2 regions of the Streptomyces sp. NPDC004266 genome follow, and region 2 is predicted to be linked to the other one. Evidence: predicted binding sites of a transcription regulator. Region 2 holds the regulator's gene; the other holds the start of a gene.
The links. The regulator HrcA, encoded in region 2, represses chaperone genes, less so after heat shock. The targets are predictions, from matches to a motif close to TTNGCACTCNGNNNNNCNGAGTGCNAA.

Region 1 (15,195 bases), on a different contig from region 2:
CCTGCTCGCCCCCTCCGCCACGTACTACTTCGCCGAGGTCATCCGCGGGGCGCACGAGGCGGCGGCCCGCGCCGGGGCGCGGCTCGTGCTGCGCATCTCCGACTACCGGCCGGAGGAGGACCGCGCCCGCACCGAGGGCCTCCTCGCGGCCGGCGCCGAGGGCGTCCTCGTCGCGCCCGGCTGGCGGGGGCCCGAGGACCGGCTCGCGTACGGGGACTGGCTGGCCGAACTGCCCGTGCCGGCCGTGCTCCTGGAGCGCCGCGCCGAGCCCGGCAGCCCGCTCGACGGCCTGGACCGGGTCTCCTCCGACCACGCCCACGGCGTGCTGCTCGCCCTGCGCCATCTGCTCTCGCTCGGCCACGCGACCCCGCTGCTCGTGGCCCGCCGGGACTCCCCGACCGCGCTCGCGGTGCGCGCGGGCTACGCCGAGGCGCTGGGGACGCTGGGCCTGAAGGAGCCGCGCCCGGTCATCGACTCCGTACCGGCCGAGGCGGACCCGGAGGGCTTCGAGCGGGCGGTGCGGGCGCTGCACGAGGCCGTCGGCTCGGGCCTGGCGAGCGCGGCCCTGGTCCACAACGACGTGGACGCGATCGAGATCGTGCAGCGCCTGGCCGAGCTGGGCGTGCGGGTGCCGCAGGACCTGGCCCTGATCGCGTACGACGACGAGGTCGCCGCCCTCGCCGACACCCCGCTGACGGCGGTCGCGCCGCCGAAGCGTCAGGTGGGGCGGCACGCCACGGAACTGCTCGTGGAGCGGCTCACCGAGGGGGCCGAGGAGGAGGCCGCGCGGCGGCACCTGAGCCTGCTGCCGCGGCTGCGGGTGCGGGACTCGTGCGGGGCGCGCTCCACCGGGGGCTCCGCGAGCGGTTCCACCGGGGGCTCCGCGGGCGGTCCCGCACCTTCGATCTGATCTTTTTTCGATCAATCAATCTTTCGCTCTTGACTTCGGTCATGAACGGTCACAGGATCACGGCCACAACCTCCAGCCGCCCGCCCTCAGGAGCCGTGCCGTGACCCGTACTTGGAGCAGAACGTCCCGCGTCATAGCCGGCACCGCCACCGCCCTGGCCGTCCTCACGGCCTGCGGCGGCGGCGGTGACGACACCGCAAGCAAGCCGAACGGGCCCGTGACCATCACCTTCTGGGGCTGGGCCAAGGGCTCCAAGGACGTCGTGGACGCCTTCAACGCCTCCCACACCGACATCCAGGTGAAGTTCGAGGAGATCCCCTCCGGCACCGCCGGCGGCTACGCCAAGATCTCCAACGCCGTGAAGGCGGGCAACGCCCCCGACCTGGTCTCCATCGAGTACGCCTCGCTCCCCGAGTTCGTGAGCTCCGGCGCCCTCCAGGACATCGGCGACCAGTTCACCGAGGCCGACCGCGCCAAGCTCCTCCCGCAGTCCGTCGAGCTCACCACCCTCGGCGGGAAGTCCTGGGCCGTCCCCTTCGACGCCGCCCCGCAGGCCTTCTTCTACCGCAAGGACCTCTTCGCCACGTACAAGCTCCAGGTCCCCACCACCTGGGACGCGTTCAAGAAGACCGCCGAACAGGTCAAGAAGGCCGACGCCAAGGCCCGCATCGCGACCTTCTTCCCCGACGACCCCACCACCTTCGAGGCCATGGCCTGGCAGGCCGGCGCCCAGTGGTTCAAGGCCGAGAACGACACCTGGAAGATCGACACCACCGACCCGGCCACCACCAAGGTCACCGCCTACTGGCAGGGCCTCCTCGACGCCGACCTCGTCCACAAGGACGCCTCCTTCAGCCCCGAATGGGTCGGCTCCCTCAAGAACGGCACCACCATCGGCTACCTCGGCGCCTCCTGGGGCGCGGGCGTCCTCAAGGGCAACGCCCCCGAGCTGAGCGGCAAGTGGGCCGTCGCCCCCGTCCCCACCTGGGACGGCAAGCCCGCCAGCGGCATGCTCGGCGGCACCTCCTTCGCCGTCACCAAGGACAGCAGGCAGAAGGCCGCCGCCGTCGCCTTCGCCGAATGGATGTCCACCACCGAGGCGGGCGTGAAGGCCCGGATCGCCTCCGGCACCTCCTCCGCCTTCCCCGCCGCCGCGGCCCTGCGCCCGGTCGCCAAGAAGGCCTTCGACGCCGGCTACTACGGCGGCCAGGACATCTACGCCCTCTTCGAGTCCGCCGGAGCCTCCATCAACCCCCACTGGTCCTGGGGCCCGACCACCGGCACCACCAACACCGCGATCAAGGACCGGTTCGGCAAGATCGCCCGGGGCGGCCCGTCCATCGCCGACGCCGTCAAGGCCGGCCACGACGCCACCGTCGCCGAACTCACCAAGCGCGGCCTGAAGGTCGAGGGCTGACCCGGTGAAGGCCCGCACCCGCGCCGCCACGCTCCTGCTGACCCCCTTCTTCGTCCTGTTCACCGCGGTGATGGTGGTGCCGATCGGATACGCGGTCTGGCTCAGCCTCTTCACCGAGAAGCAGTCCGGACTGGGATTCGGCGGCACCGAGACCGTCTTCACCGGACTCGACAACTACACCGCGGCGCTGGGTGACCGGGCCTTCCTCGAAGGCTTCGGCGTCCTGCTCGGGTACTGCCTGCTCTACATCCCCCTGCTGCTCGCCGGAGCCCTCGGCCTCGCCCTCCTGCTCGACTCGGCGCTCGCCCGCGCCCGCCGCTTCTTCCAGCTCGCGCTCTTCCTGCCGCACGCCGTCCCCGGCATCATCGCCGCCCTGATCTGGGTCTACCTCTACACGCCCCAGCTCAGCCCGGTCGTGCAGGCCATGGACGCCGGAGGCGTCGGCTTCGACTTCTTCTCCCCCGAGGGCACCCTGCCCTCCGTCGTCAACATCGCCCTGTGGGAGTGGCTCGGCTACAACATGGTCATCTTCTACGCCGCCCTCCAGGCCATCGACCGCTCCGTCCTCGAAGCCGCCACCGTCGACGGCGCGAGCGCCTGGCGCATCGCCTTCGCCATCAAGGTCCCGCTCGTCAAGGCCTCGCTCGCGATGGTCGGCCTCTTCACGATCATCGGCTCCCTCCAGCTCTTCACCGAGCCCCTCATCCTCAACAAGGGCACCGGCTCCGCCGTCACCTCCACCTGGACGCCGAACATGTACGCCTACACCGCGGCCTTCGACCGCAACGACTACGGACTCGCCGCCGCGGCCTCCGTGCTCCTCGCCCTGACGGCGGCGCTGCTCTCCTTCGCGGTGACCCGGCTGACCGGCCGCCGCAAGGCGGGCACGGCCCGGAAGGAGAAGACCGCGTGAGCCGGCCCCGCACCCCCGGCCGATGGCTCTCGAAGGCGGCCGTCAACGGCGCCCTCGTGCTCGCCGTCGTCTACATGCTCTTCCCTCTGGTCTGGCTGCTCACCGCCGCCACCAAGGACGCCGGCGGCCTCCTCGCCGGAGACGCCTTCTCCTTCGAGGGCTTCGACCTCGGCGGCAACCTCTCCCGGCTCGCCGCGTACAACGACGGCGTCTACTTCCACTGGTACGCCAACAGCCTCCTCTACGCGGGAATCGGCGCCCTCGCCTGCTCCCTCATCAGCGTCGCCGCCGGATACGCCTTCCACGTCTACGACTTCCGCGGCAAGGAGAAGCTCTTCGGCCTCGTCCTCCTGGGCGTGCTCGTCCCCACCACCGCGCTCGCCCTGCCGATGTACCTCCTGGCCAGCGAGATCGGGATCGTCAACACCTACTGGGCCGTCCTGATCCCCGTCCTCGTCAACCCCTTCGGCGTCTACCTCTCCCGGGTCTTCTGCGCCGGCTACATCCCCGACGAGGCCCTGGAGGCCGCCCGTATCGACGGGGCCGGCGAGATGCGCGTCTTCTGGTCCATCGGCCTGCGCATGGTCATGCCCGGCTTCGTGACCGTCTTCCTCTTCCAGTTCACCGCCGTCTGGAACAACTTCTTCCTCCCCCTGGTGATGCTCTCGGACCAGAAGCTCTACCCGCTGAGCCTCGGCCTGTACGCGTGGAACAGCAACGCCCACGCCGAACCCGACTTCTACCCCCTCGTCGTCACCGGATCCCTGCTCGCCGTCGTCCCCCTCGTCGTCGCCTTCGTCTCCCTCCAGCGCCACTGGAAGGCCGGTCTGACGGCCGGCAGCGTCAAGTGAGGAAGGCCTGTGACCACCATGCACCCCGCCACTGACCACCGCCCGACGCTCCTGCTCGCGATGGGCCCCGGAGTCGACGAACGCCTCCTCACGCCCGGCCACCGCACCCTCCTGTCACGGCTCGCGCACACCGACCCCCACCTGGTCGCCCACGACCTCACCGCCCCCGGCCCCCGGGTCGCCGCCGCGCTCGCCGAGGCCGAGATCCTCCTGACCTGCTGGGGAGCGACCCCGCTCACGGCGGAGGTCCTGGCACGGGCCCCACGGCTCAAGGCCGTCGTCCACGCGGCGGGCTCCGTCAAGCACCACATCACCGACGCCTGCTGGGAACGCGGCCTGCGCGTCACCTCGGCCGCCGCCGCCAACGCGCTGCCCGTCGCGGAGTACACGCTGGCGGCCATCCTCTTCGCCGGAAAACAGGTCCTCCGCTCGGCCCAGCGGTACGCCGAACTGCGCACCGACCACGCCTGGCTGGAGGAGTCCACCACCTGGGGCAACCACCGCCGCACGATCGGCGTCGTCGGCGCCTCCCGCATCGGCCGCCGGGTCCTCGAACTCCTCCGCCCCTTCGACTTCGAGATCCTGCTGTACGACCCGTACGTGACGGCCGCGCCGCCCGGCACCGAACTCGTCGGCCTCGACGAACTCTGCGCCCGCAGCACGATCGTCTCGGTGCACGCGCCGCAACTCCCCTCCACGCACCACATGATCGGCGCGGCGCAGCTGGCGGCGATGCCGGACGGGGTGACCCTGATCAACACGGCGCGGGGCTCCCTGATCGACGAGGAGGCCCTCCTCCCCCACCTGGTCTCGGGCCGCCTCCACGCGATCCTCGACGTGACGGACCCGGAACTCCCCCCGCCCGACTCCCCGCTCTGGACCCTCCCGAACGTCCTCCTCACCCCCCACGTCGCCGGCTCCCTCGGCAATGAACTCCACCGCATGGCGGACCAGGCGATCGAGGAGGTGGCGCGCTACGCCCTCGGCAAGCCGTTCGCGGAGGAGGTGCGGGCCTCGGACCTCCAGCGCTCGGCGTAACGGCCTTCCGGGCCCCCTCAGGACGCGCCGGGGGTCCGGACCCGCTCCGCAGAACCGGGCAGGCACGTCTCGGCGACCAGGAGAGCAGCGGCGGGCTCGAGATGGAGGACGTCGCCGAGGAGGTCCTGGAGGTCGTGCTGCCGAAGGAGCCGCGCGAGCAGCACCCGCCCGCGTGCGGGATCGACGACCCGTACCAGTCTGCCGAGCCCGAACGGCATCCCGCCGACGCCCTCCGTGTCGTCGGGCAGTCCCCTGGACCGGATCTCGGCAGCCGCCCTGTCGCGCTCCCCGGCCTCAGCAAGGGCCATGACGAGTGTGATCCACACGTGGAGGACGCCGTCCTCGTCCGGGAGGGACCGGACGAAGCCGCGCGCGCGGTCGTACGCGCCCGCCGCCACGAGGCCGTGAACGGTCTGCGTGAGGAGCACGGAGGTCATCCAGTGGGACGTGTCCGTCGCACGGGCGGCGATGTCCGCGAGCAGGGCGTCCCCCTGCTCCTCCGCTCCCAGCGCGAAGAAGGCGCGGACGATGCCCGGGACGGCCGTGAAGGCGTAGGGGCCCGGTTCGTAGTGGAGCAGCCCTTCGTCCAGACAGGTTCCGGCCCGCTCCGCCTCCCCCGCCTTCGCCCAGGCCGCCGCGGCCGCGGTCCAGGCGGCGACCCGCTCGTGCGCGGGGCCGACGCGCCGTGCGTACGACTCCGCCGCCGCCGGGTCCCCGTGATCGGCGGCCCCCTCGGCCAGGACGCTCCACAGGTGCTCCCGCTCGGCCTCCTCCAGGGCTTCCGCGACCGCCTCGGCCTGCGCGAACTGTCCTCGGCGGGAGAGGCGCCGCACCGAGTTCGCCACCGCCGCGTAGGTCGAGGGCAGAAGCGTGAGCCCCCTCAGCGCGGTGCGGACACGGTCGTACTCCCCGAGCAGCACCAGGGCTTCGACCGCCGGAGCCGCGCGGACCTTCCAGCCGATGGGGTCGGGTCCGTCCTCGTCGAGACTCTCCGCCAGCTGCATCCAGCCCTCGAAACCGCGCAGCAGATCACGGGCCGGATCGACGAAGCCCTCCTCCGCCAGCGCGAGCGCCGCATGGAACAGGTCGAGGCTCCCGGGCCGGGAATCCGCCCTGACCCCGGACTCCACCTCCGCCACGAGCTCCGCCGCCGCGGCGACGTCCTCGGGCCGCCCACCGCCGTCGAGGCAGCCCGCCACCACACCGCGTACCAGTGCGAATCCACCCTTGCCGTACGGCACGTCGATCGCGAGGTCACGCGCTCGGCACAGGTCGCCGGAGCGTGCCAGCGCCTCGACGACGACACCCAGCGGTTCCCGGGACAACGTGACGAACGGGGCGCACCCCCGCGCGAGGGCCTCCGCCCGGTCGAACTCGCCCGCCTCCGCCAGCGCCTCCACCACGATGCGCAGGGCACGCTCCCTCTCGCCGATGTCCTCGATGGACCGGGCGAGCTCCCCGGCGGCCGCGGGATCGGCGGCGAGACCGGTCACGACCTCACGCAGCGCGGCCCCCCTGGCCTCCGAGTCCTCGATATCCTCGGCGAGCGCGCGAGCCCGGTCCCCCTGCCCGGCGGCCACCAGAGCGGCGACCACATCGCGCAGCGACCAGCCGCGCTGCTCCGGTTCGTCGAACAGCTCCGCAGCCGCCACCGCCCGACCGTACTCACCGCCCTCCGCCAACGCTCCGACCACACCGACGAGAACGGGTGACGGGCGCACCGCCGCGTCCACGCGGTCCAGGATCCCGGCCGCCCGCCCGTCACCGGCCCGCAGCAGGGCCGAGGCGATGTGGGCCAACGGCAGGATCTCGCCTTCGGGCCCCGCCTCCTCCGCGAGCCGCAGGGCCCCCTCGACGTCCCCCCGCCCCACGCGTCCCGCGGCGGCCGTGGCCAGCAGCAACGCCCGTGCCGTCGCGTCCTCTTCGGCCCGGCTGAGGGCGACGATCCGGTCGCACGCGCCCGCCGCCCCCACACCGGTACGGGACACCTCGCAGAGCAGCTCCGCCCTCCTCCACGGGTGCTCCACCAGACGAGCGGTCTCGACGGCCTCGTCGTGCAGGCCGACGCGGGCCCAGCCACGGGCGACCGCTTCGAGCGACCGCTCCCGCTCGTCGTCGAACGCGTTGTCGCACAGGATCGCGGCGTCCCGCGCGGCGGCCAGCAGGGCGGCGGCGTCGGACGGGTGCCCGGCGTCGTGGAGCTGCTCCGCCGTGTCCACCAGCGCCCGTGCCCGCCAGTCGTCACTGACGATGCTGCGGGCGAGACCCTCCGCCCGGTGGAAACGGCCCAGCTTGGCCCAGGCCCACGGCAGCGTCGGCGGGATCCGGTCGCTCCGGCCCACGAGCTCCTCGCGGGCCATCACGAGACGCAGGACGTCGAGGAGGTCGGGCACGCCCGCGTCGACGAGAGCGGCTTCCGTCGTCTCGATCTCCGTCAGGGCCGCCCGGTCGCCGCCCGTCGCGGCGAGGAGCCGGTCGCGCCGGGGCCGGTCCAGCGCGCACCCCACCATCCGCTCCAGGTCACCGCACGCCCGCAGCACGGGGAACCAGCCGCGCAGCAGGTACGCGGGAGTGTCCTCCGGCCAACCCCGGGACCTCCACTTCTCCGCCCACGTGTGCACGAGGTCCCGGTACCGGCCCAGTTCCCGCGGCCCGACCATCTCCGTCGCCAGGTTCTGCAGCTCCTCGTGGGCGAGGAGGTACGCGTCACCGACCCGTGCGAACGTGCGGCCGGCGCTCGTGCGCAGGAGGTCCCTGACCTCGTAGGGATCCTCCCCGGTCAGCTCCGCGAGGTCGTCCGCCGTGAGGCCGCCGCCCGCGGCCGTGAGGAGACCGAGCAGGTCGCTCGGGAGTCCCCGGGCGCTCCGCAGGCCCTTGAGCTCGCGCTCCGCCTCGGAGCGGACGACGCGGGCGGCCGGGGACGGGCTGAGGATCCGTACGGTCACGGAGGTCCGGAGCGGATGGTCCTCGGGGACGTCGGGCGGGAGCGGCGGGTTGAGGCGACCGGCGACGACGACCGGAAGGCCGTACGGGAGGAGGGCGGCGATCGAGTGGGCGTCGGGGCCCGTCGTCACGCCCCGGTCCTCGTCGAGGCCGTCGACGAGGAGGACGAGCCGCTCGCCGCGCTCGGCGCAGGCGCGGTTCGCCGCGTCGTACAGGCCCAGGAGGTGGGCCTCCCTGGTGGCGGGGGTGAGCAGCGCCGGCAGTCCCTGCCCGGCCAGTTCGGCGAGCTGCTCCAGGACGACGTCCACGTACGCGGTGCTGTCGCTCTGGGCGGCCCAGCGGCCGGTGACGAGGAAGGGAACGATGCGTACGCCCGCCGGCGGATGGAGGGCGAACCACGCCATCAGGGCGGTCTTCCCGGCCCATGCGTCGGCACGCCACCACAGACAGCCCCGTCCCGTCAGGCAGAAGTCGGCGAGCTCCGCCAGTTCGGCTTCCCTGTCGACGAGTTCGGGCGGTGCGCCGATCGCGACCCGTTCGCGGTAAGCCGATCGGACCGGCGGCCACGCCCCGGTGCCGGGCACCACCACGTTGCCGTCGCCGATCACCACGTTCCCCGCGCCGTTGTCGACGCTGATCCCCCGCTCCACGTTCCCATGCTGCCAGGGCATCTCCCGCGCCCCGACCTAAACTGGAAAGGTCCTACCTGGGCCGGGAGGCGTCATGACATTCGTGCAGATCATCGACTGCAAGACGAGCCGGGTCGAGGACCTGAACCGGCTCATGGACCGGTGGGTCGAGCAGACCAAGGGCAAGCGGACCGCGACGCACAGCATCGTCGGCAAGGACCGTTCCGACGCCTCCCACGTCGTGGAGATCGTCGAGTTCCCCTCGTACGACGTGGCCATGCGGAATTCGCAGCTCCCCGAGACCGACCGGATCTTCCGCGAGATGGTCGCGCTCTGTGACGAGATGCCGACCTTCACCGACCTGGACGTGGTCCGGGACGAGCAGATGTACAAGGCGGCCTCCCGCCGGTTCTTCGAGCTGCTCTCGGAGCCGGGGGAGCTCCCGCCGCTGGACGAGGTGTTCGCCGAGGGGTACCACGACCACGATCCGAGCAACCCGACCGACACGGTCGGCATGGACGCGCTGCGGCGCGAGGCCGAGATGTGGCGGGCGGCGTTCGACTTCGGCTTCACCGTCGAGGACCAGATCGCCGACGGCGACCGGGTCTGCACGCGCTGGACCTGGAAGGGCACCCATGTCGGCGACTTCATGGGCATCCAGCCGACCGGGATGGAGGTGAGCATGACGGGGATGGTCGTCCACCGGTTCCGGGAGGACGGCAAGGCCGTCGAGGGCTGGTGGCAGTACGACATGCTCGGGCTCATGGGGCAGCTCGGCGCCGTGGAGCCGTAGGGAAGCGGTGAGGCCCGGTGCTCCCGCGACGGGAGCACCGGGCCTCAGCTGTCGGTCAGCCGCCTCAGTGGGAGTGGCCGTGACCGTGGCCGTGGCCGTGGTCCGCCGGCTCCTCTTCCTTCTTCTCCACCACGAGGGTCTCGGTGGTGAGGAGGAGGGAGGCGATCGAGGCGGCGTTCTCCAGGGCGGAGCGCGTCACCTTCACCGGGTCGATGACGCCGGCCTTGACCAGGTCGCCGTACTCGCCGGTGGCGGCGTTGAAGCCGTTGCCCTTCTCCAGCTCCGCCACCTTCGAGGTGATGACGTAGCCCTCGAGGCCGGCGTTCTCGGCGATCCAGCGCAGCGGCTCGACGGCGGCGCGGCGGACGACGGCGACACCGGTGGCCTCGTCGCCGGTCTTGTCGAGGTTGCCCTCGAGGACCTTGACGGCGTGGACGAGCGCGGAGCCACCACCGGAGACGATGCCCTCCTCGACCGCGGCGCGGGTCGCGGAGATGGCGTCCTCCAGGCGGTGCTTCTTCTCCTTCAGCTCCACCTCGGTGGCGGCGCCGACCTTGATGACGCAGACGCCGCCGGCGAGCTTCGCGAGGCGCTCCTGGAGCTTCTCGCGGTCCCAGTCGGAGTCCGTGGACTCGATCTCGGCCTTGATCTGGTTGACGCGGCCCGCGACGTCCTCGGAGTTGCCGCCACCGTCGACGATGGTGGTGTCGTCCTTGGTGATGGTCACGCGGCGGGCGGTGCCCAGCACGTCGAGACCGGCCTGGTCGAGCTTGAGGCCGACCTCCTCGGCGATGACGGTGGCGCCGGTGAGGGTGGCCATGTCGCCGAGCATCGCCTTGCGGCGGTCACCGAAGCCGGGGGCCTTGACGGCCACGGCGTTGAAGGTGCCACGGATCTTGTTGACGACGAGGGTGGAGAGGGCCTCGCCCTCGACGTCCTCGGCGATGATCAGGAGCGGCTTGCTGGCGCCGGCCTGGATGACCTTCTCCAGGATGGGCAGCAGGTCCTGGATCGAGGAGATCTTGCCCTGGTTGATCAGGATGTACGGGTCGTCGAGGACGGCCTCCATGCGCTCCTGGTCGGTCACCATGTACGGGGACAGGTAGCCCTTGTCGAAGGCCATGCCCTCGGTGAAGTCGAGCTCCAGGCCGAAGGTGTTGGACTCCTCGACGGTGATGACACCGTCCTTGCCGACCTTGTCCATCGCCTCGGCGATGAGCTCGCCGACCTGCTGGTCCTGCGCGGAGAGCGCGGCGACGGCGGCGATGTCGGACTTGTCCTCGATCGGGCGCGCGGTGGCGAGGAGCTCCTCGGAGACGGCCTTGACGGCGGCGTCGATGCCCTTCTTCAGGGCGGCCGGGGAGGCGCCGGCGGCGACGTTGCGCAGACCCTCGCGGACCAGGGCCTGGGCGAGCACGGTGGCGGTGGTGGTGCCGTCACCCGCGATGTCGTTGGTCTTGGTCGCCACCTCCTTCACGAGCTGGGCGCCGAGGTTCTCGTACGGGTCCTCGATCTCGACCTCGCGGGCGATCGTGACACCGTCGTTGGTGATGGTGGGGGCGCCGAACTTCTTGTCGATGACGACGTTGCGGCCCTTGGGGCCGATCGTCACCTTCACCGTGTCGGCAAGCTTGTTGACGCCGCGCTCAAGGGCGCGACGGGCGTCCTCGTCGAACTTCAGGATCTTCGCCATGGGAGCGGTTCAGCCCTCTCGGATTCGGGTGGAACGAACCGCGCCCCGGGGCGCCTGGGAAAGGGGCCTCGGGGCGCAGCTCAAAGCATCTGCTTCAGGTACTTCGGTACTTCGGAGAATTACTTCTCGACGATCGCGAGCACGTCGCGAGCCGAGAGGACGAGGTACTCCTCGCCGTTGTACTTCACCTCGGTGCCGCCGTACTTGCTGTACAGCACGATGTCGCCGGTCTTGACGTCGAGCGGCAGACGCTCGCCGTTCTCGAAGCGGCCCGGGCCCACGGCCAGGACGACGCCCTCCTGGGGCTTCTCCTTGGCGGTGTCCGGAATGACCAGGCCAGAGGCGGTGGTCTGCTCGGCGTCGAGCGGCTGGACCACGATGCGGTCCTCGAGCGGCTTGATGGCAACCTTGGAGCTGGTGGTCGTCACGATCCGACCTCCCCCTTCGGAGATCTCACGGGGTTAACTGTCTGAGGTGGCGACCAGGTGGATCCGTCGTCGCGGGTGCCGGACCTGCCCGTCGCTGTGTTGGCACTCTCCAGTGGGGAGTGCCAGAGCCGAGACTATGACCGCGATTAGCACTCGGTCAAGCGGAGTGCCAATTCATCGCTCCGTGGCGTGACCGCACGGGGCGCCCGGGCCCCTTCGCAGCGCTTCGCGTCCACCGCCGCCCGTGCGTGCCGGACCGGCGAGGGGCGGGGGTTCACCCGCTCCGCGGCCTTCCGGCCGAGCCGCTCGATCGGGTCGACCGAGGAGGCGCAGGCCGGGAGGGCGAGGAGCGCTCCGGTCACGGCGAGGGCGGCGACCCACCTCATACGTAGTCCTCGAGTTTCGCCACCGCGTACCCCTTGGACGTGATCACGTTCATCACACGGCGGATCATGTCCGGCATGGTGCCCTTCCAGTCCTCCTTGCCCCGGAAATGGGTGAGCACGATGTCGCCGGGGTGCAGGTCCCGGTCCCACTCGCGCCACTCCATGTGGTCGGGGAAGGCCTCGGCGGCCCAGAGCGGGACGGCCTTGACGCCGCAGCTCTTGGCGGCGCGCAGGGTGTCCTCGTTGTAGTTGCCGTACGGCGGGCGGAAGAGCGGGGGCCGCTTGCCGAACTGCTTCTGGATGACGTCCTGCATGCCGCAGATCTCGCGCTTCTGCTCGCCGTACGAGAGGGCGGGCAGGTAGCGGTGGTGGAGGGTGTGGTTGTGCAGGGAGACGCCGGACTCCTGCGACTTCTGCATCTTCGCGAAGTAGCCGTAGTCGTCCTTGACGACGTAGTCGCTGAGGAAGGCGCTGTAGGGGATGCGCAGTTCCTTCATCATCGCGAGCAGCCGGGGGTCCTTCTCCGCGCCGTCGTCGATCGTCAGGAAGACGACCTTCTGCTTGGTGGGCACGGTGGTGAAGACGGGCGGCAGCCCCTCGCCGTCCGTCTCGAAGCCCTTGCGGGTGGTGATCCTCGGTTTGACCGCGGGCGGGGCGGGGGCTTCGAGCGGGGGTTTGGCGAGGCCCCATTTCCTGGCGGCGAGCACGCGGGCGGCGCGCTTGGCGCGGACCCTCTCGACGTACGCGTCGAGGGCGCGGGCGGCCGGGGCCTGCTGCCCGGCGGCGGCGGGGGCGGGTGCGGGTGCGCCGCGCTCGGGTTCGGCACCGCCGGAGCAGGCCGTGGCGGCGGAGGCGAGGGCGGCCACGGCGAGCGCCGCCCCGAGCGTCCGGCGGGAGCGGTGCACACCTTTTGCCATCATCCAGTCCTTTTGTCGTACGAGCTGCATGGCGCCGCATCCTGTCAGCGCGAGGGCTCCTTCCGGGTCACGACACCGCCGTGCCGCGCCCACCGTCCCCCGGCCGGCCCACAGCCCCCCAGGGCCCAGAATGGGACGGGTGACCGACCTCGCCTCCTTCGCCGCCCTGCTCACCCCCGAGGGGCAGGCGCTCCTCGCCGCCCTGCGCGACTACGACCCCGCCCAGGAGCTGGCGGTCGCCTCCCGGCTGCGCCGCGACCACCCCGCCGAACTCGTCAGCGCGGCCCTCGGCCAGGCGCGGCTGCGGCAGCGGGCGGTGGCGAAGTTCGGCGCCGAGGACGCGTACCGGATGTACTTCACGCCCAACGGCGTCGAGCAGTCGACCCGCGCCTCGGTCGGCGCGTACCGGGCGGCGCGGCTGAAGGCGCTGGGCGTGGGCAGCGTCGCGGACCTCTGCTCCGGGATCGGCGGCGACGCGATCGCGCTGGCCCGCGCCGGGATCTCCGTCCTCGCCGTCGACCGGGACCCGCTGACCGCCGAGGCGGTCCGGGCCAACGCGGCGGCGCTCGGCCTCGCGGAGCTGATCGAGGTCCGGTGCGCGGACGTCACCGAGATCGACACCAGCCCGTACGACGCCGTCTTCGTCGACCCGGCGCGGCGCGGCGGCCGGGGCAGGATCTTCGACCCCGAGGCGTACTCCCCGCCGCTTTCCTGGGCGGTCGAGGCGGCCCGCAAGGCCCCGCGCGCCGCGCTCAAGATCGCCCCGGGGATCCCGCACGAGGCCGTGCCCGAGGAGGCCGAGGCCGAGTGGATCTCGGACGGCGGGGACGTCAAGGAGGCCGTGCTCTGGTTCGGCACGGAGCCGGGCGCCCGCCGGGCCACGCTGCTGCCCTCCGGGACCACCCTGACGGGCCGGGGGCTGCCGGACCCGGCGGTCCGCCCGGTCGGCCGCTATCTGTACGAGCCGGACGGCGCCGTGATCCGCGCGCACCTGGTCGCCGAGGTGGCCCAGGAGCTGGACGGCGGTCTGATCGACGAGACCATCGCGTACGTGACGGCGGACGCGCTCGTCCCCACGCCGTACGCCGCCGCGTACGAGATCACCGACGAACTCCCCTTCAACCTGAAGAAGTTGAAGGCGCTGCTGCGGGAGCGCGAGGTCGGCACCCTCACCGTGAAGAAGCGCGGCTCGGCGGTCGAACCCGAGGAGATCCGCCGCAAGGTGAAGCCGAAGGGCCCCAACGCCGCGACGGTGCTGCTCACTCGGGTCGCGGGAGCCCCGACGATGCTGATCGGCCGGCCCGCGGGCGGTGGGCGGTGAGCCGCACGGCGAAGCGGTAGTGGCCCACGGCCTTCGCCAGGCCGGTCAGCCCCGTGACCCAGAGGATCAGGGCGGCGCCCATGCCGTACGCGACCAGGCCGTAGCCGTCGTCCCGACCGGCGCCCGCCGGGACCGCGAAGCCCAGCCAGAGACCCGTCCCGCACATCGCGAAGGACAGCAGCAGCCAGCAGACGCTGAGGACGGGGGCGCGCAGCCGGGCGTCCGTCGGACCGTGCCGGTCGAGGGCCGCCCACAGCACGAGGCGCTCACGGACGGTCCGGTCGCGCCGCAGGCTACGGACGGTCAGCCAGACGGCCGGGACGAGGATCCCGATGCCGGGGACCGCCGCGAAGAGCCCGAGCATCGCCGTCATCGGGTCGACGAGCGGCGCGCCGATCGCGGTGAGCAGCACGCCGATCAGCGCCCAGCCCAGTTCGAGCAGGAGGAACCAGAGCAGGAACAGCGCGAGCCGCCCGCCGCCGAGCAGCCGCCTGCCGAGTTCGTCGAGCGCCAGCGCCCGGTCGGCGAGCCGTGCCTCCCGGTCGGGCCAGCTCCGGAGTTCGGCGGGCGGGGGCGGAGGAGGGAGCGGGGTGCGCGGGGACATGCCCAGCACCCTAAGGCGCGCCTCGCCGGAAGGGCCGGACGCCCCCTGGATCTCCTCGGCGCGGACCCCGCCGCCGCCGGCTCCCCCGCACCCGGCCCGGCTCCCCCGTACCCGGCCCGACTCGCCCACGCCCGGCCCGACTCCCCTACGCCCGGCCCGACTTCCGGGCCCGGCCCCGCAGCAGTTCCCGCTCGCTCTCGTTCCTCGTGAGCGCGGCCGCGCGTTCGAACTCCGCGCGGGCCTCCTCCGTCCGGCCGAGCCGGGCGAGCAGGTCGCCCCGGACGCTCGGGAGCAAGTGGTAGCGGGCGAGGGACGGTTCGCCGGCGAGGGCGTCGACGAGGGCCAGGGCCGC
Region 2 (15,195 bases):
TCGCTGGCCGCCTGCGAGGGCACGATCCTGCTCGTGGACGCGGCACAGGGCATCGAGGCGCAGACCCTCGCGAACCTGTACCTCGCGATGGAGAACGACCTCACGATCGTCCCGGTCCTCAACAAGATCGACCTGCCGGCCGCCCAGCCCGAGAAGTTCGCCGACGAGCTGGCCAACCTCATCGGCTGCCAGCCGGAGGACGTCCTCAAGGTCTCCGCGAAGACGGGCATGGGCGTCGAGGCGCTGCTCGACCGCGTCGTGCAGGACATCCCGGCCCCGGTCGGCGTCGCCGACGCGCCCGCCCGCGCGATGATCTTCGACTCCGTGTACGACTCGTACCGGGGCGTCGTGACCTATGTGCGTGTCGTCGACGGACAGCTCAACAAGCGCGAGCGCATCCGGATGATGTCGACCGGCGCCACCCACGAGCTCCTGGAGATCGGCGTCTCCTCGCCCGAGATGACCTCGTCCGACGGTCTCGGCGTCGGCGAGGTGGGCTACCTCATCACCGGTGTGAAGGACGTCCGCCAGTCCAAGGTCGGTGACACGATCACCTCCCTGAACCAGGGTGCCACCGAACCCCTCGGCGGTTACAAGGACCCGAAGCCGATGGTCTTCTCGGGCCTCTACCCGCTGGACGGCTCGGAGTACCCGGACCTCCGCGAGGCCCTCGACAAGCTCCAGCTCAACGACGCCGCGCTGGTCTACGAGCCGGAGACCTCCGCCGCCCTCGGCTTCGGCTTCCGCGTCGGCTTCCTCGGCCTCCTCCACCTCGACGTGATCCGTGAGCGGCTGGAGCGCGAGTTCGGGCTCGACCTGATCGCCACCGCCCCCAACGTGGTCTACCGCGTGGTCATGGAGGACGGCAGCGAGCACACGGTCACGAACCCGAGCGAGTTCCCCGAGGGCAAGATCAGCGACGTGTTCGAGCCCGTCGTGCGCGCCACGATCCTCGCCCCGAGCGAGTTCATCGGCGCGATCATGGAGCTCTGCCAGACCCGTCGCGGCACCCTGATCGGCATGGACTACCTCTCCGAGGACCGGGTCGAGATCCGCTACACCCTGCCCCTCGCCGAGATCGTCTTCGACTTCTTCGACCAGCTGAAGTCCAAGACGCGCGGTTACGCCTCCCTCGACTACGAGCCCACCGGCGAGCAGGCCTCCAGCCTGGTCAAGGTCGACATCCTGCTGCACGGCGACAAGGTGGACGCCTTCTCGGCCGTCACCCACAAGGACGCCGCGTACGCCTACGGTGTCCGGCTCGTCGCGAAGCTGCGCGAGCTCATCCCCCGGCAGGCCTTCGAGGTGCCGATCCAGGCCGCCATCGGCTCCCGGGTCATCGCCCGCGAGACCATCCGCGCCATCCGGAAGGACGTCCTCGCCAAGTGCTACGGCGGTGACATCTCCCGTAAGCGGAAGCTGCTGGAGAAGCAGAAGGAAGGCAAGAAGCGCATGAAGATGGTCGGCTCGGTGGAGGTGCCGCAGGAGGCCTTCATCGCCGTCCTGTCGAGCGACGAGTCCTCCGGCAAGAAGAAGTAGTCGGGGCGTCCGCAGTAGCTGCCCCGTGCAACGAACGGGCCCACGCGCCAGGTGCGCGTGGGCCCGTTCGCCGTAGCCCGGGTGGGCCCGTTCGTTATGAAGCGACGCCCTGCAGGGCCTTACGCGCCGGTCCTCGGGCCTTTACTCTGATCCCGGCTCGAAGGTTACTCGCCAGTTAGTTACGAACCACCAGCAGGCACCGCCGCCGCCCGGAGGACGTCGTGAGCGACACACAGACCCAGATCGAGAACCGGCCGCCCTCCGTGGCGACCCTCTTCCTTGAGCGCGTCGAGCGGACCCCGGACGCGGAGGCCTACCGCTACCCGGTCCCCGCCGCCTCCGGCGCCGGCCCGGACGACTGGAAGTCGCTCAGCTGGGGGCAGGCCGCCGAGCGGGTCTACGCGATCGCCGCCGGCCTCGTCGACCTCGGCGTCCAGGCCGAGGAGCGCGTCGCCCTCGCCTCCTCCACCCGGGTGGAGTGGATCCTCTCCGACCTCGGCGTGATGTGCGCGGGCGCCGCGACCACCACGGTCTACCCGCAGACCAACGCCGAGGAGTCGGCGTTCATCCTCTCCGACTCCGAGTCGAGGGTCCTCATCGCCGAGGACGCGGCCCAGCTGGCCAAGGCCGTCGAGCGCCGCGCCGAGCTGCCGAACCTCCACCACGTGGTCGTCATCGACGCCACCGGCGTGGAGAGCGACGGCGAGTTCGTCCTCACGCTCGCCGAGCTCGAGGCGCGGGGCAAGGCCCATCTGGTGGAGCACCCCGAGGCGGTCAAGGAGCGGGTCGCGGCGATCACCTCCACGCAGCTCGCCACCCTCATCTACACCTCCGGCACCACCGGCCGCCCCAAGGGCGTCCGCCTCCCGCACGACAACTGGTCGTACATGGCCAAGGCCATCGCCGCCACCGGCCTCGTCACCCAGGACGACGTCCAGTACCTGTGGCTGCCGCTCGCCCACGTCTTCGGCAAGGTCCTCACCTCGGGCCAGATCGAGGTCGGTCACGTCACCGCCGTCGACGGCCGCGTCGACAAGATCATCGAGAACCTGCCGGTCGTCCAGCCGACCTACATGGCGGCCGTGCCCCGCATCTTCGAGAAGGTCTACAACGGGGTCGCGGCCAAGGCCCGCGCGGGCGGCGGCGCCAAGTACAAGATCTTCCAGTGGGCGGCCGACGTCGCCCGCGAGTACGCCAAGGCCACCCAGGACAACTTCCGCCGCACCGGCACCGCCTCCGCGCCCTTCGGCCTCTCCGCGAAGCACAAGGTCGCCGACGCGCTCGTCTACGCCAAGATCCGCGAGGCCTTCGGCGGCAACCTGCGCGCCTGCGTCTCCGGCTCGGCCGCCCTCGCCCCCGAGATCGGCTACTTCTTCGCCGGCGCCGGCATCCACATCCTGGAGGGCTACGGCCTCACCGAGTCCTCCGCCGCCTCCTTCGTCAACCCGGGCGAGGCCTACCGCACCGGCACCGTCGGCAAGCCGCTCCCCGGCACCGAGGTCCGGATCGCCGACGACGGCGAGATCCTGCTGCGCGGCCCCGGCATCATGGAGGGCTACCACGGCCTGCCGGAGAAGACCTCCGAGGTCCTGGAGTCCGACGGCTGGTTCCACACCGGCGACATCGGCGAGCTGTCCGCCGACGGCTACCTCCGGATCACCGACCGGAAGAAGGACCTGATCAAGACGTCCGGCGGCAAGTACATCGCGCCGGCCGAGGTCGAGGGCCAGTTCAAGGCCGTCTGCCCGTTCGTCTCGAACATCCTCGTCCACGGCGCCGACCGGAACTTCTGCACCGCCCTCATCGCCCTCGACGAGCCCTCCCTCCTCGGCTGGGCCGCCGAGCACGACCTCGGTGGCAAGTCGTACGCGGAGGTCGTCGCCGACCCGCGGACCGAGAAGCTGATCCAGGGCTACGTCGACCGGCTCAACGAGGGCCTCCAGCGCTGGCAGACGATCAAGAAGTTCCGTCTGCTGCCGCGCGACCTCGACATCGAGCACGGCGAGCTCACCCCGTCCCTGAAGCTGAAGCGGCCGGTCGTCGAGCGGGAGTACAAGGACCTCATCGAGGAGATGTACGCGGGGTCGCGGGAGGCCTGAGCGACGACGCGGGACCTTCACCCGGGCAGTACGGGACAATGGGGCTCATGCCTTCCGTACTGCCCGATGGTGAGTCCGTTCCCGACGACGGGGCGCTGCCCCCGCACGCCCTCGAAGGGGCCGGGGAGCGGCCGCTCGGGTTCTACCTGCACGTGCCGTACTGCGCGACCCGCTGCGGCTACTGCGACTTCAACACGTACACGGCGAGCGAGCTGCGCGGTACGGGCGGGGTGCTCGCCTCCCGCGACAACTACGCCGACCAGGTCGTCGAGGAGATCCGCCTCGCCCGGAAGGTCCTCGGCGACGACCCCCGGCCCGTGCGGACCGTCTTCGTCGGCGGCGGCACCCCGACGCTCCTCGCCGCCGGGGACCTCGTGCGGATGCTCGGCGCCGTCCGGGACGAGTTCGGGCTCGCGGACGACGCCGAGGTGACGACGGAGGCGAATCCGGAGTCCGTGGACCCCGCCTATCTCGCCGAGCTGCGGGAGGGGGGTTTCAACCGGATCTCCTTCGGCATGCAGAGCGCCCGGCAGCACGTCCTGAAGATCCTCGACCGCACGCACACCCCGGGGCGGCCCGAGGCGTGCGTCGGCGAGGCGCGGGCCGCCGGGTTCGAGCACGTCAACCTCGACCTCATCTACGGCACGCCCGGCGAGTCCGACGACGACTGGCGGGCCTCGCTGGAAGCGGCGATCGGCGCCGGCCCCGACCACGTGAGCGCCTACGCCCTGATCGTCGAGGAGGGCACGCAGCTCGCCCGGCGCATCCGGCGCGGCGAGGTGCCCATGACCGACGACGACGTCCACGCCGACCGCTACCTGATCGCGGACGCGGCCTTCGAGGAGGCGGGCTTCTCCTGGTACGAGGTGTCCAACTGGGCCACCTCCGAGGCCGGACGCTGCCTCCACAACGAGCTGTACTGGCGCGGCGCCGACTGGTGGGGGGCCGGCCCGGGGGCGCACTCGCACGTGGGCGGCGTCCGCTGGTGGAACGTGAAGCACCCCGGCGCGTACGCGGCGGCGCTGGCGGAGGGCCGGTCGCCCGGCGCCGGCCGGGAGATCCTCGCGGAGGAGGACCGGCGGGTGGAGCGGATCCTCCTGGAGCTGCGGCTGCGGGAGGGCGTCGAGCTGTCGATCCTCAAGCCGGCGGGACTCGCGGCGTCGCGGAAGGCGCTGGGGGAGGAGCTGCTCGACCCCGCGTCGTACGAGGCGGGGCGGGCGGTCCTGACGCTGCGGGGACGGCTGCTGGCGGACGCGGTGGTGCGGGACCTGGTGGATTAGGACGCCAGGACCAGGACCAGGACCAGGGCCAGGGCCACGGCCTGTCCGGCGGATCAGGGCCCGGACAGGGCCCAGGGGGCGAAGAGAGCCTCGCGGAGGTGGGCCCGGCGTGCCCCGGGGCCCCTGCCCGGCGTGCCCCGGGCGCCGGGCGTGCCCCCGCCCGGCGTGCCCCCGGGGCGGTGGGCACGCCCGGGGGTGTCAGTGGCTCGGCAGGTAGCGGTAGCAGTAGTTCGCCGTCTCCGGGTTGTACGCCCGCAGGGTCTCCAGCATCTTGTCGCCGGTGTTGGGCCCGACGATGCCGTCCGCCTGGGAGTCACCCAGCTTCCAGCGCTGGAAGGCGACCACGCCCCACTGCGTCCGCTCGCCCCAGATGCCGTCCTCGGCCAGGGTGACGGGGTAGGCGTTGGCCCAGTTCACCGCGATCTGGACGCACTTCACGCCCTCGCCCTGGCTGCCGTACGAGAGGTAGGGGGCGCCCGGGCGGGCACTGGCGGTGCCCGCCAGGCCCGTCACGGCGACAGCGGTGGCGGACACGAGCAGTGCGGCCCTCGTGAATGCGGGGTGGGAGAACACGGATTCCTCCGGATGACGTGACGGTGGCGGCGCGGCGGAAGGGCGGCGCCGGTGAGGACTCCGCCACGCTCGCACGGCCCCGTCCGGCGTGGCGCGGATCCGTAGTCCCGAGACGCCGGGACACCCCTGTCCCGGGACGTCGGTCCGCGTGCGGGTCGAGGGCCCGGGGCCCGGGGAGGCTGCTCCCCGGGGCCGCGCACCGCCGCCCGCGCTACGGTGCCGTCACGAAGTCGATCAGTTCCTCCACCCGGCCCAGCAGCTCCGGCTCCAGGTCCTTGTAGGAGTGGACGCGCTTGAGGATCGCCTGCCAGACCGCGCCCGTGTTGTCCGAGGGCCAGCCGAGGGCGCGGCAGACGCCCGTCTTCCAGTCCTGGCCGCGGGGGACCGCCGGCCAGGCCGGGATGCCCAGGGAGGACGGTTTCACCGCCTCCCAGACGTCGATGTACGGGTGGCCGACGACCAGGACGTCCGGTGAGGTCACCTGCGCGGCGATCCTCGACTCCTTCGAGCCCGGGACCAGGTGGTCCACCAGGACGCCGAGCCGGGCGTCCGGCCCCGGGGCGAACTCCGCGACGATCGCCGGCAGGTCGTCGACGCCCTCCAGGTACTCCACGACCACGCCCTCGATCCGCAGGTCGTCGCCCCAGACCCGCTCCACGAGCTCCGCGTCGTGGCGGCCTTCGACGTAGATCCGGCCCGCACGTGCCACGCGCGCGCGTGCGCCCGGGACCGCGATCGAGCCGGAGGCCGTGCGGGTGGGGCGCACCGGTCCGCCCGACGCCGGGCGGACCAGGGTCACGACCTTGCCCTCCAGGAGGAAGCCGCGCGGTTCCAGCGGGAAGACCCGGTGCTTGCCGAAGCGGTCCTCCAGGGTCACGGTGCCCGCCTCGCAGCGGATCACCGCCCCGCAGAAGCCCGTGGCGACCTCCTCGACGACCAGGTCGCGCTCCGCCGGGATCTCCGGGACGGGCGCCGACTTCTTCCAGGGCGGCGTCAGGTCCGGGTTGTAGCTACGCATGGGCTCAGTTCCGTCTCCTCCGTGGACGCGCGGCCGAGGCGGCGTCAGATCCTGGACGCGGCCACGCATTCGGGCGACGTTATGCCACGCCGAAGCGGCGTGCCAGTTCATCGCGCTGCGCCCGGACGAACGCGGCGTCCACCACCGCCCCGTGCCCCGGCACGTACGCCGCCTCCTCGCCGCCCAGGGCGAGCAGCCGGTCCAGGGCGTCGGGCCAGCGGGACGGGATCGCGTCCGGGCCGGCCTGCGGCTCGCCCGACTCCTCCACCAGGTCGCCGCAGAAGACGATCTCGCGCGGGCCCGGGACGCAGAGCGCCAGGTCGTGGCCCGTGTGGCCGGGGCCCACGTTCGCCAGGAGGACCTGGCGGCCGCCCAGGTCGAGCGTCCACTCGCCCGTGACCAGGTGCCGGGGGGCCACCAGGACGTCCGCCGCCTCCCTCGCCGCCCGCGGATCGACCCCCTGCCGTACCGCGTCCCCGTACAGCTCCTCCCGGGCCCTGGCGCCGTTCATGAGGTCGTCCGAGCCCACCGCGCCGAAGACCTCCGCCCCGGCGAAGGCCGCCGTGCCGAGGACGTGGTCGAAGTGGGGGTGGCTGAGTGCGATGTGCGTCACCTTTCGGCCGCCCGTGAGCGCCGCCACCTGTGCGCGCAGCTCGGCGCCCTCCGCGAGCGTGGACCCCGTGTCGTACAGCAGGACCGCCCGTGTGCCCAGGACCAGCCCCACCGTGGCGTCCCAGCCGGGCAGCCGTCGCCGGCCCACCCCGTCCTCGAGACGCTCCCATCCGTACGCTTCCCAATCCGTCTCCATGAGGCGACGCTAACCGGTGCGGGCGCCGCCTCCTTGCCAGGAGCGATGCCCGCCGCCGTACACTGACCGGGGGATCGCTGGCACTCGGACAGGGCGAGTGCCAAAAGCGGAGCAACCGGAACGACGTCGACAGCTGGAGGTGCGCCACGATGCTCAGCGAACGCAGGCTCGAGGTCCTGCGTGCCATCGTCCAGGACTACGTCGGGACGGAGGAGCCGGTCGGCTCCAAGGCGCTCACCGAGCGCCACAAGCTCGGCGTGTCGCCCGCCACCGTGCGCAACGACATGGCCGTCCTGGAGGACGAGGGGTACATCGCCCAGCCCCACACGAGCGCCGGGCGCATCCCCACCGACAAGGGCTACCGGCTCTTCGTCGACCGGCTCGCCGGCGTCAAGCCGCTGTCGACGCCCGAGCGGCGGGCCATCCACAACTTCCTCGACGGAGCCGTCGACCTCGACGACGTCGTCGGGCGTACGGTACGACTGCTCGCCCAGCTGACCCGCCAGGTCGCCGTCGTCCAGTACCCCTCGCTGACCCGCTCGACCGTCCGGCACGTGGAGCTGCTCTCGCTGGCCCCCGCCCGCCTGATGCTCGTCCTCATCACGGACACCGGCCGGGTCGAGCAGCGCGTCGTCGACTGCCCCGCGCCCTTCGGCGAGACCTCGCTCGCCGACCTGCGGGCCCGGCTCAACAGCCGGGTCGTCGGCCGCCGGTTCGCCGACGTGCCGCAGCTGGTGCAGGACCTCCCCGAGTCCTTCGAGGAGGCCGAGGACCGCGCCACGGTCTCCACCGTGCTCGCGACCCTCCTCGAAACCCTCGTCGAGGAGCACGAGGAGCGGCTGATGATCGGCGGCACCGCCAATCTCGCCCGCTTCGGACACGACTTCCCCCTGATGATCAGGCCCGTCCTGGAAGCCCTGGAGGAGCAGGTCGTGCTCCTCAAGCTGCTCGGCGAGGCCAAGGAATCGGGCATGACCGTACGCATCGGGCACGAGAACGCCCACGAGGGGCTGAGCTCCACGTCCGTCGTCTCGGTCGGCTACGGTTCGGGCGGCGAGGCAGTCGCCAAACTCGGCGTGGTCGGACCGACCCGCATGGACTACCCCGGAACGATGGGAGCGGTACGCGCAGTGGCACGTTACGTCGGACAGATCCTGGCGGAGTCGTAAGTGGCCACGGACTACTACGCCGTACTCGGCGTGCGCCGCGACGCGTCCCAGGACGAGATCAAGAAGGCCTTCCGGAGGCTCGCGCGCGAGCTGCACCCGGACGTCAATCCCGATCCGAAGACGCAAGAGCGCTTCAAGGAGATCAACGCCGCCTACGAGGTCCTCTCGGACCCGCAGAAGAAGCAGGTCTACGACCTCGGCGGCGACCCGCTCTCGGCCTCCGGCGGCGCCGGTGCGGGCGGCGGCTTCGGAGCGGGTGGCTTCGGCAACTTCTCCGACATCATGGACGCCTTCTTCGGCACGGCCTCGCAGCGCGGCCCGCGCTCGCGCACCCGCCGCGGCCAGGACGCCATGATCCGCCTGGAGATCGACCTCAACGAGGCGGCCTTCGGCACCACCAAGGACATCCAGGTCGACACGGCCGTCGTCTGCACCACCTGTTCGGGTGAGGGCGCCGCGCCCGGCACCTCCGCGCAGACCTGTGACATGTGCCGCGGCCGCGGCGAGGTCTCCCAGGTCACGCGGTCCTTCCTCGGCCAGGTCATGACCTCCCGCCCCTGCCCGCAGTGCCAGGGCTTCGGCACGGTCGTGCCCACCCCGTGCCCCGAGTGCGCCGGCGACGGGCGGGTGCGGTCCCGCCGCACGCTCACGGTCAAGATCCCGGCCGGTGTCGACAACGGCACCCGCATCCAGCTCGCGGGCGAGGGCGAGGTCGGCCCCGGCGGCGGTCCCGCCGGCGACCTGTACGTCGAGATCCACGAGACCCCGCACGAGGTCTTCCAGCGGCGCGGCGACGACCTGCACTGCACGGTCACCATCCCGATGACGGCGGGCGCGCTCGGCACCAAGGTGCCGCTGCAGACCCTCGACGGCGTCGAGGAGATCGACATCCGGCCGGGCACGCAGTCCGGCCAGTCGATCCCGCTGCACGGGCGCGGCGTCACGCACCTGCGGGGCAACGGCCGCGGCGACCTGATCGTGCACGTCGAGGTGACGACCCCGAGCAAGCTCGACGCGGAGCAGGAGCGCCTCCTGCGCGAACTGGCCAAGCTGCGCGGCGAGGAGCGGCCCACGGGGCAGTTCCAGCCGGGGCAGCAGGGGTTGTTCTCGCGGCTCAAGGACGCGTTCAACGGGCGGTAGGCGCTCGGCCGGGGGTTCCGGGGGTCGTCCCCCGGGTCGGCACGGTCAGCCGGGGCAGCAGGGGTTGTTCTCGCGGCTCAAGGACGCGTTCAACGGGCGGTAGGCGCTCGGCCGGGGGTTCCGGGGGTCGTCCCCCGGGTCGGCACGGTCAGCCGGGGCAGCAGGGGTTGTTCTCGCGGCTCAAGGACGCGTTCGACGGGCGGTAGGCCTGAGGAAGGGGCGGCACTCCGGTGCCGCCCCTTTTCCTACCGCTCCGTACGGGCATGACACGATGCCCGTATGTCCACCACCGCACTGAACGATCTCTCTCGGTTCCCGATCGTGCAGGCCCCCATGGCGGGTGGCGCCTCCTGTCCCGAGCTCGTCGGAGCCGTCTGCGAGGCCGGGGCGCTCGGCTTCCTCGCCGCCGGGTACAAGACGGCCGGAGGCCTGTACCAGGAGATCAAGCGGGTGCGCGGGCTCACCGCGCGCCCCTTCGGGGTCAACCTCTTCATGCCGCAGGACGGGCGGCCCGCCGACCCCGCCGCCGTCGAGGTCTACCGCCACCAGCTCGCGGGCGAGGCCACCTGGTACGACACCCCCCTCGGCGAGACCGACGACTCCCGCGACGACGCCTACGACGCCAAGCTGGCCATCCTCCTGGAGGACCCGGTCCCCGTCGTCTCCTTCACCTTCGGCTGTCCGGCGAAGGAGACCTTCCACGCCTTCGACCGCGTCGGCACGTACACGATCGTCACCGTCACCTCCGCCGACGAGGCCCTCGCCGCGCAGCGGGCCGGCGCCGACGCCGTCTGCGTCCAGGGCGTCGAGGCCGGCGGACACCAGGGCACGTACCGCGACGACCCGTCCGACGAGGGCGCTCCCGGGACCGGGCTCCTCACCCTCGTCACCCAGGTCCGGGAGGCCGTCGCGCTGCCGATCGTCGCCGCCGGCGGCATCATGCGCGGTGCGCAGATCGCGGCCGTCCTCGCCGCCGGGGCCGACGCCGCCCAGCTCGGCACCGCCTTCCTCCCCTGCCCCGAGTCGGGCGCCCACCCGCTGCACAAGCAGGCCCTGACGGACCCGCTCTTCACCCGGACCGCCCTCACCCGGGCCTTCTCGGGGCGCCCGGCACGCGGCCTCGTCAACCGCTTCATGCGCGAGCACGGGCCGTACGCCCCCGCCGCCTACCCCGAGATCCACCACCTCACCGCCCCGCTCCGCAAGGCCGCCGCTGCCGCCGGCGACGCCCAGGGCATGGCCCTGTGGGCCGGCCAGGGCCACCGCCTCGCCCGGGAGCTCCCCGCCGGGCAGCTGGTCGAGGTGCTGGCCGCCGAACTCGACACCGCCCTCTCCGACCTTTCCGGGCTCGCCCCCAGGAGCGCCTCATGACCGCACCCGTCTTCGTCGTCGACACCGTCCCCGGTGCCGGGAGTTTCCTCCTGGACGGGCCCGAGGGGCGGCACGCCGTCTCCGTGAAGCGGCTGCGCGCCGGGGAGGAGCTGGTCCTCGCCGACGGGCGGGGCCGCTGGGCCGAGTGCGTGGTGGTCTCCGCCGAGGGCAGGGACGAGCTCACCGTGCGGGTCGACGAGGTCCACGAGGACCCCGAGGAGGAGCCGCGCGTCACCGTCGTCCAGGCCCTTCCCAAGGGGGACCGGGGCGAACTCGCCGTCGAGACCATGACGGAGACCGGCGTGGACGGGATCGTGCCCTGGGCCGCCTCCCGCTGCATCACGCAGTGGAAGGGGGACCGGGGCCTCAAGGCGCTCGGCAAGTGGCGGTCCACCGCGCGCGAGGCCGGCAAGCAGTCGCGCCGGACCCGCTTCCCCGAGGTCGCCGACCTCATGACGACCAAGCAGGTCGCCGCCCTCCTCGCGGACGCCGACTTCGCGGCCGTCCTGCACGAGGACCGCGACCACCCCAGCGGGACGCTCGCCACCGCCGAACTCCCGGCCAAGGGCTCGATCGTGCTCGTCGTCGGCCCCGAGGGCGGGGTCTCCCCGGACGAGCTCGCCGCCTTCGAGGCCGCCGGGGCGAAGCCCTACCGCCTCGGCCGCAGCGTCCTGCGCACCTCCACGGCCGGCACGGCGGCGACGGCCCTGGTCCTGGGGCGCACGGGCCGCTGGAGCTAGTCCGAACCCGTCAAGGCGTCGAAGAGCGGCCAGGCGTCCACTTCCCGTACGCCGTTCTCGTACGGGAGGAGGCCGCGGGCCGCCGCCAGGTCGAGGAGCCGGCGGACCACGCCCGGCTCGTTCAGGTTGAGGTGCCCGCCGGCGGCGGCCACCTCGCCCGCGCCGTACGGGAAACCCGCCGTGACGCGGCCCGGACCGCTCTCGAACACCAGCCTGAGCAGGGCGTTGCGGGATTCGGCCCGGCGCAGCGTGACATAGGTGCGGCAACCGGGATGGGTGTGGCCGACGTTCCACAGCCAGACCCGGCCGTCCACCGTCAGCCGGCGCGGTGCGCGGGCACGTCTCATGGACCGCAGCCTACGAGGGCGGGCCACCCGCTGGACGGGGGACGGGGTGACTTTTCTAGGCTGGCCCCATGGCCGACGAGTCCCCCCTCATCCGCAGTCTGCGCGCCGCCGTGGCCGCCGCCCCCGGTGACGTTCCCCTGCGCCTCCACTTCGCCGAGCTCCTCCTCGCGGAGGGCCGCAACGACGAGGCCGTCGCGGAGGCGGCCGTCGCGCTCCAGCACGCGCCCGGCGACGCGGACGCCCGCGCGCTGATGGTCCGGGCGATGGGGATGCCGACGGCGCCCGCACCCGAGGTGCCGGTCGCGCCCGCGCCCGAGGTGTCGGTCGCGCCCGTACGCGAAGAGCCCGCGCAGCCCCCGGCCGTCCCCTCCTTCGACTGGGACGCCGCCGAGCAGCAGGTCCAGGACCTCGTCGGTCCCCGGTTCCTGGACGACCCGCAGGCAGACGGCGCCGGCGGGACCGCCGGGGACGCCGCCGCATGGGACGTCGACGCCCCCGGCGCCGTGCGCCTCGCCGACGTCGGCGGCATGGACGAGGTCAAGGAGCGACTGGAGGCCGCCTTCCTCGCGCCCCTGCGCAACCCCGAACTGCGCAGGCTGTACGGCAAGTCGCTCCGCGGCGGCCTCCTCCTCTACGGCCCGCCCGGCTGCGGCAAGACCTTCGTCGCGCGGGCCGTCGCGGGCGAGCTCGGCGCGAACTTCCTCACCGTCTCGCTCTCCGACGTCCTCGACATGTGGATCGGGGCCTCCGAGAAGAACATCCACGACATCTTCGAGACCGCCCGCCGCCAGGCGCCCTGCGTCGTCTTCCTCGACGAGCTGGACGCCCTCGGCGCCAAGCGCTCGCGCACCCACCACAGCGGCCTGCGCAACGTCGTCAACCAGCTCCTCACCGAGCTCGACGGCATCGCGAGCGGCGCCGGCAACGAGGGCGTCTTCGTCCTCGCCGCCACCAACGTGCCCTGGGACGTGGACATCGCGCTGCGCCGCCCGGGCCGCCTCGACCGCACGCTGCTCGTGCTGCCGCCGGACGCCGCCGCCCGGGAGGCGATCCTCCGCTACCACCTGCGGGAGCGCCCCATCGAGGCCGTCGACCTCGGCAGACTCGTCAAGGCCACCGAGGACTTCTCCGGCGCGGACCTCGCGCACGTCTGCGAGACGGCCGCCGAGGCCGCGCTCCTCGACTCCGCCCGCACCGGCTCCGTCCGCCTGATCACCACCAAGGACCTGCTCGGCGCGGCCCGGCAGATCAAGCCGTCCACGGAGCCGTGGTTCGCCGCGGCCCGCAACGTCGCCATGTTCGCCAACGAGGGCGGCCTGTACGACGACCTCCTCGCCCACCTCAAGCGGAAGCGCAAGCTGTGACCGCCTCCTCCACCGCGCTCGCCCGCGCCGAGGCGCTCTACGAGACCGGGCGGTACGCGCAGGCCGGCGAGCTCGTCGCCCGGCACCTGGCGACCGAGCCGGAGGACTCCCAGGCGCTCCTCCTGCTCGCCCGCTGCCACCACCGGGCCGGCGACGGGGCCGCCGCGCTCACCGCCGTCGACCAGGCGCTGAGGGGCGAGCCCGAGCTGCTCGGGGGCTGGCTGATGCGGGTCCACATCCTGCTCGCCGCCCGGCGGTTCCAGGAGGCCGAGGCCACCGCCCGGCACGCCGTGGAACTCGCCCCGCAGCACTGGGGCAGCCACTACGCGCTCGGCACCGCCCTCGCCGAGCACGCCGAGCACGCGCGCACGCCCGCGCGTGCCGTCGAGGCGTACGAGGCGGCGCGGGTCGCCGTGAGCCTCGCCCCCGAGGAGGACGCGGCCCACTTCCTCGTCGGCCTCACGGCCCAGCGGCGCGGCGACCACGCCACCGCGCAGCGGGCGTACGAGACGACCCTGCGGCTCAACCCGCAGAGCAGCGAGGCCCACAACAACCTCTCGCTGCTGCGGCTGCGCCGCCGCTGGTTCCGGCGCGGGGCCTGGACGCAGGCCGCCGAGGGCTTCGTCGCCTCCGCCGCGCTCGACCTCCACGACCGCAAGGCCCGCTACAACCTGGAGGCCATGGCCTGGAACACCGCCGCCGGGGCCCGCTGGGTCGCCCTCGTCGGCTTCCTGGCCTCCGCCGTCGCCCTCGCCGCGGTCCCGGACGGCGCGACCGGGGCGGACGCGGCCGTGCCGCTCCTGGTCGGCGGGGCCGTGATCCTCGGCGCCTGGACCGGGTGGGGGGTGTGGATGGCCCGCCGGGTGCCGCCCCGGCTGCGCCGGCCCCTGCTCCTCGTGGCCCGCAACTGCCGGCCCGTGCTGTTCATGGCGGGGGCCGTCGGGCTCCTCGGCCTCTACTCGCTCGTCTCGCTCGCCCTGGGGTCCTTCGACCCGGGCGTGGTGAGCGGATTCGGCACGCCCCTGTTCTGGGGCGTGATCATCACGTACTGGGTGAGCCGCTCGGCGCTCAACCGCCGCACACCCAAGGAGTAGGCCCTCTTCCCGGCCGTGAGGTTCTCCGTCGGCTGTCGGAGGCGGCGGATAGCATGACCGGGTAGTTGATCGTCAGTGCGTCGTCAGTGATCGCCATCAGACCGAGGAGGCCCGGGACATGGCCGGAGAGCCGCAGAGCGACTGCCTGTTCTGCAAGATCGTGGAAGGGGAGGTGCCGGCGACGATCGTGCGCGAGACGGAGACCACCGTCGCGTTCCGCGACATCAACCCGCAGGCGCCCACGCACGTCCTCGTGATCCCGCGCCTGCACTACCCCGACGCCGCGTCGCTGGCCGCCGCCGCGCCGACCGTCGCCGCCGACATACTGCGGGAGGCGGGCGAGGTCGCCGAGCAGGAGAAGATCGACGGCAGCGGCTTCCGGATCGTCTTCAACACCGGCGCCGGCGCCGGCCAGACCGTCTTCCACGCCCACGCGCACGTCCTCGGCGGCCGCGGCCTCAACTGGCCCCCCGGGTAACCCGTGTCCGTACGCGAACTGGTCGTCCTCGGGACCGCGAGCCAGGTCCCGACCCGGCACCGCAACCACAACGGCTACGTGCTGCGCTGGGACGGCAGGGGCATCCTCTTCGACCCCGGCGAGGGCACGCAGCGCCAGATGCTGCGGGCCGGGGTCGCCGCGCACGACCTCGACC

Region 1: a site for HrcA is predicted at 11,715-11,741, ahead of groES (co-chaperone GroES). Genes of this name have one in related genera too.

What each region holds. Positions count from the first base shown of each region.
Region 1 is NZ_JBIAMM010000003.1:86,890-102,084, forward strand. It holds gene ACFYUZ_RS08310 (substrate-binding domain-containing protein) at 1-910, shown strand, start outside; gene ACFYUZ_RS08315 (ABC transporter substrate-binding protein) at 1,011-2,327, shown strand; gene ACFYUZ_RS08320 (carbohydrate ABC transporter permease) at 2,332-3,240, shown strand; gene ACFYUZ_RS08325 (carbohydrate ABC transporter permease) at 3,237-4,091, shown strand; gene ACFYUZ_RS08330 (hydroxyacid dehydrogenase) at 4,110-5,129, shown strand; gene ACFYUZ_RS08335 (hypothetical protein) at 5,147-8,743, opposite strand; gene ACFYUZ_RS08340 (ester cyclase) at 8,796-9,494, shown strand; gene groL (chaperonin GroEL) at 9,559-11,187, opposite strand; gene groES (co-chaperone GroES) at 11,307-11,615, opposite strand; gene ACFYUZ_RS08355 (hypothetical protein) at 11,762-12,001, opposite strand; gene ACFYUZ_RS08360 (polysaccharide deacetylase family protein) at 11,998-12,948, opposite strand; gene ACFYUZ_RS08365 (SAM-dependent methyltransferase) at 13,049-14,239, shown strand; gene ACFYUZ_RS08370 (hypothetical protein) at 14,178-14,843, opposite strand; gene ACFYUZ_RS08375 (RNA polymerase sigma factor) at 14,989-15,195, opposite strand, start outside.
Region 2 is NZ_JBIAMM010000001.1:217,005-232,199, forward strand. It holds gene lepA (translation elongation factor 4) at 1-1,539, shown strand, start outside; gene ACFYUZ_RS00910 (AMP-dependent synthetase/ligase) at 1,761-3,638, shown strand; gene hemW (radical SAM family heme chaperone HemW) at 3,686-4,918, shown strand; gene ACFYUZ_RS00920 (peptidoglycan-binding protein) at 5,117-5,452, opposite strand; gene ACFYUZ_RS00925 (DUF3097 domain-containing protein) at 5,703-6,509, opposite strand; gene ACFYUZ_RS00930 (MBL fold metallo-hydrolase) at 6,589-7,317, opposite strand; gene hrcA (heat-inducible transcriptional repressor HrcA) at 7,467-8,486, shown strand; gene dnaJ (molecular chaperone DnaJ) at 8,487-9,626, shown strand; gene ACFYUZ_RS00945 (nitronate monooxygenase) at 9,906-10,997, shown strand; gene ACFYUZ_RS00950 (16S rRNA (uracil(1498)-N(3))-methyltransferase) at 10,994-11,737, shown strand; gene ACFYUZ_RS00955 (hypothetical protein) at 11,734-12,084, opposite strand; gene ACFYUZ_RS00960 (ATP-binding protein) at 12,153-13,448, shown strand; gene ACFYUZ_RS00965 (tetratricopeptide repeat protein) at 13,445-14,542, shown strand; gene ACFYUZ_RS00970 (histidine triad nucleotide-binding protein) at 14,661-15,020, shown strand; gene ACFYUZ_RS00975 (ribonuclease Z) at 15,024-15,195, shown strand, end outside.